2 regions of the Kitasatospora sp. NPDC052896 genome follow, and region 1 is predicted to be linked to the other one. Evidence: riboswitches for the same ligand, from Rfam matches in the RefSeq annotation. Region 1 holds a riboswitch; the other holds the start of a gene.
What was found. Region 1 has a riboswitch for cyclic di-AMP ahead of ACIGXM_RS33925 (LysM peptidoglycan-binding domain-containing protein). Riboswitches for the same ligand answer to the same signal wherever they lie in the genome.

Region 2: linked by a shared signal. The riboswitch ahead of ACIGXM_RS06140 (M23 family metallopeptidase) and the one ahead of ACIGXM_RS33925 (LysM peptidoglycan-binding domain-containing protein) in region 1 are both predicted to bind cyclic di-AMP.

The regions. Positions count from the first base shown of each region.
Region 1 covers NZ_JBITZU010000031.1:72,241-76,590, reverse strand. The annotation lists gene ACIGXM_RS33935 (helix-turn-helix domain-containing protein) at 1-508, opposite strand, end outside; gene ACIGXM_RS33930 (MarR family winged helix-turn-helix transcriptional regulator) at 696-1,118, shown strand; gene ACIGXM_RS33925 (LysM peptidoglycan-binding domain-containing protein) at 1,439-2,224, opposite strand; cyclic di-AMP (ydaO/yuaA leader) riboswitch at 2,232-2,428, opposite strand; gene ACIGXM_RS33920 (hypothetical protein) at 2,541-2,972, opposite strand; gene ACIGXM_RS33915 (heavy metal-binding domain-containing protein) at 3,100-3,930, opposite strand; gene ACIGXM_RS33910 (heavy metal-binding domain-containing protein) at 4,019-4,350, opposite strand, start outside.
Region 2 covers NZ_JBITZU010000001.1:1,319,995-1,324,344, forward strand. The annotation lists gene ACIGXM_RS06125 (hypothetical protein) at 1-172, opposite strand, end outside; gene ACIGXM_RS06130 (TetR/AcrR family transcriptional regulator) at 263-847, opposite strand; gene ACIGXM_RS06135 (alpha/beta fold hydrolase) at 847-1,698, opposite strand; cyclic di-AMP (ydaO/yuaA leader) riboswitch at 1,921-2,080, shown strand; gene ACIGXM_RS06140 (M23 family metallopeptidase) at 2,093-3,295, shown strand; gene ACIGXM_RS06145 (hypothetical protein) at 3,399-4,310, opposite strand.

The sequences.
Region 1 (4,350 bases):
CGGCCCGCTCGAGCGCCGGTAGCAACCCCGCGTTGAGCAGTGAGGACTTCCCGGCCCCCGAGGGCGCGACCAGGGCCAGCGGCCCCCGCCCGGCCCGCTCGCCCAGGCGGTCGAGCAGCGCGCCGAGCGCGCCGTCGCGTCCGGCGAACCAGGCCGCCTCGTGCGGCCGGAAGGCGGCCAGCCCCGGGAACGGGCAGGGCACGTCCGGCTCGGGCGGCAGCCGCGGCACGTCGCATGCCGGCACCACACGCGGGGCCACCGGCCGCTCGGCGATCCGCAGCAGCGTCCCGTCGGCCCGCAACACCTGGTCGCAGCGCCGGGCCAGATCGGACCCGGCGGGCTTGCCACCGTTCTCGATCTTGCTCAGATACCCCTTGCTGTAGTGGACCAGCCGGGAGAGATCGGTGAGTGAGAGGCCGCGCGAGGTCCGCAGCCGACGGAGCGCGGCGCCGAACTCCTCCGTTTCGGGGGCCGATCCGGCCACCGGCGGATCCCCGTCCACGCGCACCCCCGTGACAGTACGTCAGCCCCACCCGGAGCCGCCCCGATCAGTCGCCGACAGGTTACCGGCTGTGACGAAAGGCCGGCGCCACGGTCACCGGAGTGGGTGACGGCGGTGTGCGGCCGAGGGCTTCCGGCGGCGGGGCCGCCCGGGCCGTACAGTTGTAGCGCACAACCGAGAGCTAGGAGCAGTCGTGACCGGCCGAGACGCGTCGATCGAGATCATCCAGCGTGAGCTGACCGCCTTCGCCCGGCGAGCCCGGCACAAGGCCTCCCAGTTGCACCCCGACCTCTCGCTGGTCACCTACAGCATGCTCGACCTGATGTACGAGCGCGGCGGCTGCCGGGCGGCCGACCTGGCCTCCTACTTCATGCTCGACAAGTCGACGGTCAGCCGGCAGGTCGGTTCGCTGGAGAAGCTCGGCCTGCTGCGCCGGGAGACCGACCCCGAGGACCACCGCGGCCAGATCCTGCGACCCACCGAGGCCGGCCTGGCCCTGCTGCGGGACGCCTACCAGCAGCGCCGGCAGTCCTTCACCGAGCGCTTCACCGAGTGGTCGGACGAGGACGTCGCCCGGCTCGCCGCGTACCTGGTCCGCTACGGCCAGGCGGACTGACGCCGCCTCGACCCGCCGGCCCGGCGGCACCGAACCCGGGAACGACCGCGGGGCCCGGTTCGCACGACGGCGAACCGGGCCCCGAGTGGCGACCGGTGGCCCGTGGCCGGGCGGACCCGCAGGCCCGCCGGACAGGCCGGCACACGTTTTCCCGATCGACGGAGGGAGTCGACGGCCCCGCTGGACGGTCCCGATCAGTGGACCGGATCCAGCGGGCTGGCCGACCGGCCCTCGCCGGCGGATCCCTGGGGGCGGATCCGCCGGTCAGACCTGCTCGGCAGGCCTGGTCATCGGCCTACGCCAGCGCTTGACGCGGTGGCTCAGTAGGCGTGGTGGATCTGCCAGAAGGCCCACGCGTCGTTCGGGCTGCCGTAGGTGGTGTTCATGTACTGCAGCGCCCAGCGCATCTGGGTGGCCGGGTTGGTCTGCCAGTCGGCGCCGGCCGAGGCCATCTTGCTGCCGGGCAGCGCCTGCGGCAGGCCGTAGGCACCCGAGGACGGGTTGGTCGCGGTGACGTTCCAGCCGCTCTCGTGGGTGATGATCTGGTCGAACGAGGCCAGCTGGTCGGCCGGAACGATGGTCGCGGCCAGCGCCTGCAGGCTGGCCGGGGTGTTCGCGACCGGGGCGGCGACCGGGACGGCGGTGACCTGGCCACCGGTCGGAGCGTTGGCGACCGTCGTCGACTGGCTGGCGTCCTGGGTGCTGGCGGCCGGCGCGGTGGACGGCTGCGGAGCGGGCTTGGCGGCGGTCGGGGCCTGCTGCTGCGCGCCGGAGGTCGGCAGGCTGCCGGTCAGGGTCAGCTGCTGGCCGGGGAAGAGCACGTCCGGACCCTTGGTCAGCACGGACTTGTTCAGGGCGTACAGCTTCTGCCAGCCACCCTGGACGTTGTGCGCGGTGGCGATCTTCGACAGCCAGTCGCCGCTGACCACGGTGTACTGCGCGGAGGCCGACCCGGCGGCCGGAGAGGAGGGCGCGGTCTGCGCGGTGGCGCCACCCGCGGCGGCGACGGTGATACCGGCACCGGCACCGGCCACCACGGCGGCCGCGACGACGCGCTTGAGGGTGTTGCGGCTGGGCAGGGTGGGACGGCCGTTGAAGGACATCATGAAGCGTGGTTCCTCTCCCACGCCTGCGAGGTGAGCTGTCGGATTCGGGCTGGAGTTGCCCGGCCGCGCGGAAGGCGCGACTTCACCCCTAGCCCCGCCCGGATCAACTCCGGGTGAGGCGGCTTACCTTGGGTCCCCCGCCCCTGCCGTGGTGCTCTGCACGTGCCCGTTCCGTCCGGCGGCAGGATTCGGCGTTCCGGGAAACGGGGTTCGTATGGGAACGAACGAGAAGCACCGTATGTGGGCCGGGGGTGATTGTACAACTTGTGTGACCTGTATCACGTTTAAGCCCGCCGCCGAACGGTCGGACGCCGGCTCAGTCGCCGAGGATCAGCCGCTCCAGCGCCGCGCGGGCCCGGGCGTCCGACCGGGCCCGCGCCGTCACGGCCGCCGCCAGCTCGCGGGCCCACTCGTCGAGCGGCACCGGCCGCCGGGACAGCACCACGCCCCGGACCACCCGGCACACCTCACCCGCCGGCCGTCCGTGCGCCACGCTGAGGATCAGCCGCTGGTCCTCCATCGAGACCTCGACCCGCTCGATCCGCCCGGGCCGGCCGGCCATCCGGTCGCCCATGCTGCGCTTGCGCTCGACCGCCACCGCGTCGGCCGGCAGCGCGTCCGCGAGCGCGCCGGTCAGCACCTGGGTGTAGACCTCCAGGTCGGCGGCGTCCCGGCGGAGGGCGGCCGCGAGCAGGTCGATCGAGCCCGGGTCCTCCGGAGCCGGTTCGAGCTCGCCGTGGTCGGTCATGTCGCTCCTTGATGCGATCGCTTGACGATCGGTTGACGGTTCGTCCGGCACACGGCGGGCAGGTCCCGCCGCGCCACCGGCAGGGCCGCCACAACAGGGCGCCCCGCCGGTCCAGCAGCCTACGGCGTCAGCCGTCCAGGCTCAGCACCATGGTGGGCCGCTCGATCTCGTGGTCGGCGCGCAGCGGCCGCACCGCCGTCCCGATCGCGAAGAACTCGGTGGTGTGCCCGCCCCAGCGGTGGTTGTGGGCGTTCAGCTGGACACCGACGATGCCCTCCGCGTGCAGCTCCTCCGCCTCCGCCTGCATCCGCGCCATCGCCAGCTCACGGGCGTCGTAGAGCGCCTGGGTGTACTGCTCGATCTCCACGTTCTTGCCGATGTTGGAGAAGACCGAGCCCATCCTCTGGTGCGCGATGTGGTAGACGCAGGTGCCCATGGTCATGCCGAGCGGCGCGTAGCCGGCCCGGATCAGCGTCCAGAAGTCCTGGCCGGACAGGTCGGAGGTGAACGGCAGGCCCTTGTTGTTGCGCCAGCTGGTGCCGCCGGGCGCGGGCTGGTCCGCCTTGACGGCGGTGCCGATCGCGATGAACTCGGCGATGTCGGAGCCGAACTCCCGGGCCTCCACGCTCAGCCGGACCCCGACGATGCCGTCCGCACCCAGCTGGGCGGCCTCGGCCTCCATCCGGGTCATCGCCAGCTCCCGCGCGTGGTACATCGCCTGGCTGAGCGTCTCCAGTTCCTGGTTCTTGCCCCAGCGCCCGAGCTGGATCCCGACGTGGTAGATCGAGCTGCCCAGGACCAGGCCGATCGGCTGGAACCCGGCCTCCCGGACCAGCAGGAACTCGTTGACCGACAGGTCGCTGGTGAAGATCGAGCCGGGCTTGCCGGGCTCCAGCTCGGCCAGCCGCCGCATCGCGTCGGCGGGCACACCCTGCGCGGTGGGATCGAAGGTGCTCATGTGGGTCGTTCTCCCCTGACTGTGCTGATGGCGGACGGCCTGACGACGGGCCGGACGAGGCGGGTACCGGCGCCGGGCCGGAGCTGGACTAGCGGCGGGCGGCCTGGGCGAGGCGGCGCCGCAGCCGGTCGCCGCCGCTCAGCGGCATGACCGTGAGCGTCCGCGGCTCGGCCGGGCGGGTGGCGAACCGGGCGATCGCGGTGCCGACCAGGGTGCTCTCCGCGATGTGGTCCGTCTGCTCGTTGTTCTGCGAGCTGCGGATGCAGGGCTCCTCCCACACCCGCAGATCGCTGTCGGCCAGGATCACGCCGTCGCCGCCGTGCCGCACGCCCTGGTGGTGCAGCTGGGCGCGGGCGTCGGCCCGGACGTGGTGGATCAGGGCGGTCCAGCCGTCGATCTCCTGGTTGGACCAGGAGAAGT
Region 2 (4,350 bases), on a different contig from region 1:
CGATCGCCAGGGTGCGGCGGACGGCGGTCCAGCCGGTGGGCTGTTCGGGGGCGGTGGCGTACCCGGTGGTGGAGCAGGCGTTGGTGGTGGGTGTCGAGCCGGCACGCGGGGCCGGGACGGCGCCGGCGTCGGTCGGACGGGCGGACTGGCGGGCGGTGCTCGGCTGCGTCATGGGCCCTGGTCCTCTGCGCGTGGCGGTCTCGGTGGGAGACGGTAGTCCCGTCGGATGAACACACCGTGAGGTGCCCGGTTGGTTCCCCTGCTAACCGATCTCGTCGCTGGGCCAGTTACGCAGGCCGTCGGTGAGTACGCCGACCAGCCGTCGCTGGGTGACCGCCAGGTCCTCGGCGAGCTGGTACCCGCCGCCGATGGTGAGCGAGGCGAAGCCGTGGGCGACCGCGCGGACCGTCCGAGCGGCGTGGATCGCCTCGGACCGCTCGATCCCGTAGTCGCGCAGCACCTCCAGGATCGTGCCGACCAGCCGGGCGGCGGCCTCGAGCAGCTCGTCGTCGGGCTGGGCCGGCGTGGCCTGGGGCAGCGCGGCGTAGCGGTGCGGGTGGTCGGTGGCGTAGCGGTGGTAGCCGCGCAGCAGGGCCTCGACGGCGGCGTCCTCGGTCCGGCCGGCGGTCTCCCGGGCGAGCAGGTCGGCCAGGTCGGAGGTGACCCGGACGGCGACCAGTCGGCGCAGTGCGCCCAGGCCGCCGGGCACGTGCTTGTAGAGGGACGGTGTGGCGACGCCCGCGCGGGCCGCCACTCCGGCCAGGGTGAGCGCCTCCAGGCCCTCGTCGTCGATCAGCGCCAGGGCGTGGTCGACCACGGCGTCGGGGGTCAGTCCGACCCTGGGCATCAGGCCACCTCACCGAGGAACGGGAGCAGGGCGTCGGCGGTGGCCTGCGGGAACTCCGCCATCGGGTAGTGGCCGGCGCCGTCGATCATCACCCTACGGGCCCGCGGCGCGCTGGCCGTGAGCGCGGCGACCTGCCGGTCGGCGACCAACTCCGGCTTCGGGAAGTCGGGGTCCTTGGTGCCCATCAGTACCAGGGCCGGGCACCGCACGTCCTGGGTCCAGCCGAGCGGTGAGGAGTCGCCGGTGACGTAGCCGCGGGTGGCCTGGCGCCGGCCGGGGGTGCGCAGGGCGGTGACCATGCGGGCCCGGTAGGCGGCGAAGTCGGCGGGCTTGCGGGTGGGGTAGGCGTGGTTGAGGTACGTGCCCCAGGTGCTCGGGAGGTTCAGGACCAGCGAGCCGAGCAGCTTGGTGAGGACGCGCTGGACGGCTCCCGGCGGCGGGACCTCGATGAAGGCGTCCACCAGGACGATCCCGGCGGCGCGGTGCGGCGCGGTGGCCGCCGCCCTGACCACGGTGGCGCCGGTGTAGGAGTTGCCGACCAGGGTGGCGCGGTCGAGGTCCAGGTGGTCGAGCAGCGCGAGCAGGTCGGTGGCGAGGGCGGCGGGGGAGTAGTCGTCCCAGGCGATCGAGGAGTCGCCGAAGCCGCGCAGGTCCATGGTGATCACTCGGTGGCCTGCCGCGGTGAGCAGCGGGCGCAGGTGACGGTAGACGGTGCGGGAGTCGAGCATGCCGGGGAGGAGGACCACCGGTCTGCCGGAGCCGCGGGTGTCGTCGAAGGCCACGGTGCCGCCGGGGACGTCGAGGTACTGGGTCCGCGGGGTGAGGGCGTCGGTGCTGGAGCCGGTGGACATGGCGGCCTTCCTGGCTGTCGAGGTGCCTGCTGACAGCCACAAAGCTAAGGCTAATAGCCTTAGCTGTCAACGCTCCACGGCCCGATCGCGAGGCTCGTGTCTACGCGTGCTCGGGGCCTCAGGAGGCCGCGCGGGCCTCAGGGGAGCGGCTTGGAATCACGGGCTTCTGGGATTAACGTTTGATAACGCAGCGCGGTCGGCAACGCCGTACCCGAACGGCACCGTGCGCCGTCGCCCAATCCGCGACCCAGCCCGAGGGCGGGGTCGCAGAGCCGGGGAACCACCGTTCCTTGGGGTGAATCGGACCGGCCCCGGCCGGACCGTAGGAGACCTTCCTGCTCCGAACCCGTCAGCTAACCCGGTAGGCGCGAAGGAAGGAAAGGAGCGCGCCCCCGTGGCGTCGACGCACACCCCGGAGAGTCGCACCCAGGCCGGAGGTACTCAGCTGCTCGACTTTCCGGACGGGACAGGGCCGCAGGACGGAACGGAGCCGGCGCCCTTCGGGCCCGAGCAGTCGATCGTGGGTGAGGAGGCCGCGCGGCACCGGTTGCCCCGGCAGAGCCGTAGCGGCGCGCCGGTGCTCGGCGTGACGGCGATGGCCGCCGCCCTGGGGGCCACCGGGTTCTCCGCAAGCGCCGCCGCTGCCGCCACTCCCGGGCCGGCGGCACCTGCTCCGACCACAGTTGCCGCGCCCGAGCAGCCCGTACAGCCCGCGCACGCCGTCGACGTCGACCAGATGGCCGACCACGGCGCCGACCCCGGACTGGCGCTGGCCGCCCGGATCCAGCAGCAGGCCGACACCCGGCGCACCGCGGCCGAGGAGGCGGCCCGGGTCGAGGCCGCCCGGGAGGCCGCGGCCAAGCGGGAGGCGCAGGCGCGCGCCGAGGCGCAGGCCCAGGCCGAGGCACAGGCCCGAGCCGAGGCGGAGGCGGAGGCCGCACGGCAGGCGGCGGCGCAGGCCGCCGAGGCCGCTCAGGCCGAGGAGGCCGCGCGGGCGGCGGCGGTACGGGCCGCCACGGCGCAGGTCGCGGAGGAGCAGGGGCGGGCTGTCGCCGGGACTGCCGCGGTCGCGGTCGTCGGACCCGTGGCCGTCGGAGGTGCGTCCGGCGAGGGTGTCACCGACCAGGCCGGGGCGTCGGACCAGGCCGGGGTGTCGCCGGTCGTCGGCCCGTTCGCGCTGCCGGTCGCCTCGTCGTACGCGCTCGGCCCCGGCTACGGCCAGCCGGGCGGGCACTGGGCGCACCTGCAGACCGGTGCCGACTTCGCCGCCCCCGCCGGCAGCGCGGTGGCCGCGGTCGCCGGTGGGACCGTCAGTTCGGCCGGCTGGTCCGGCTCCGACGGCTACCGGGTGGTGCAGACGCTGTCCGACGGCACTCAACTCTGGTACTGCCACCTCTCCGCGATCACCGTCCCGGCCGGCCCGGTCGCCGCGGGCACCGTGCTCGGCAAGGTCGGCGCCACCGGCAACGTCAGCATGACCGCCAACGCCGCCGTCGGTGGCGTCAGCGGTCCGCGGCTGCGGCTGGAGGTCCGCCCCGGCGGCGGCGCCCCGGTCGACGCGTTGGGCTGGCTGCGCGGGCACGGGCTGAACCCGTAGCCGGTTGGTGGCGAGTGACGGGTGACAGTCGACGGAGGTCGTCAGCCCGGGTGTGGGCTGACGACTGACCACGACTGTCAGCGCTCACTCCGCACCCCGCCCCTCACTCGTCGCCCGGAAAGGTCCAGTCGCCCTCCGGCAGCGGGAGGTCAACCAGCCCGCGTTGCAGCAGGTAGCCGTCGACCTCGGCCGCGCCCGGTTCGGGGGCGAGGTCCTGGTAGTCGGTCAGCAGCAGCTCGGGCAGCCCGGGGACCGTCCACTCGCCGCACAGCCGCAACGCCTCCGCCTGGACCGCCGCCTCGAAGGCCGGGTAGTCGCCGGCCAGCTCCTCCGGCATCGGGTGGCCCAGCGCCGTCAGTCCGGCCAGGTTCCGGTAGCTGCGCTCCATCAACTGCCGTTCCAGCAGCAGCCGGGCCCCGTCGGTGGCCATCCCGATCCCGAGCAGCACCCCCGGCTCCCAGCCCTCCACGCCCTCCGGCTGGTCCAGCCCGTCCAGCGCGGTGAAGACCTCGATCCGCTGCTCCTCCGGCAGCTCGCGGAAGGCGTCCAGCCGGCCCCGGACCGCGGCGAGGTCGGTGCTGTCCACCCCGTCCGCGCGCAGCAGCAGCGCGTAGAGCCGCGGCCAGGTCACCAGGTGCGGCCGCCGCAGCAGCCCGGCGAGCAGCTCGCCCTGCCACTCGGCCTCCTCGTGCAGCCGCTGCTGCCGCTTGGCGTTCAGCCGCCGGGCGGCCCGCTGATGGTCCACCAGCAGCCGCACCGCGGCGCCGTACGCGAGCGGCGACTCGTCGTCCGCGGGCTGCACGTAGAGGTGGATCCGTTCGTACAGCAGCTCCTGCACCAGGCCGGAGCTCAGCTCGGGGAACCCGTCGTGCATCCGGGCGCCGGCCAGCTCCAGCAGCGTCAGCACCGTGCCCACCGCGCGCTCGGACACCGGCTCCCGTCCCGCGTCGGCGGCCCAGCTGAGCAGCTCGGCGCTGTGCGGACGGGGTGTGAGCTGCAGGTCTTCGACGTTCATCCCCGTACGGTAACCGTCTCCCGAGTGCGCCCGGCGCTAG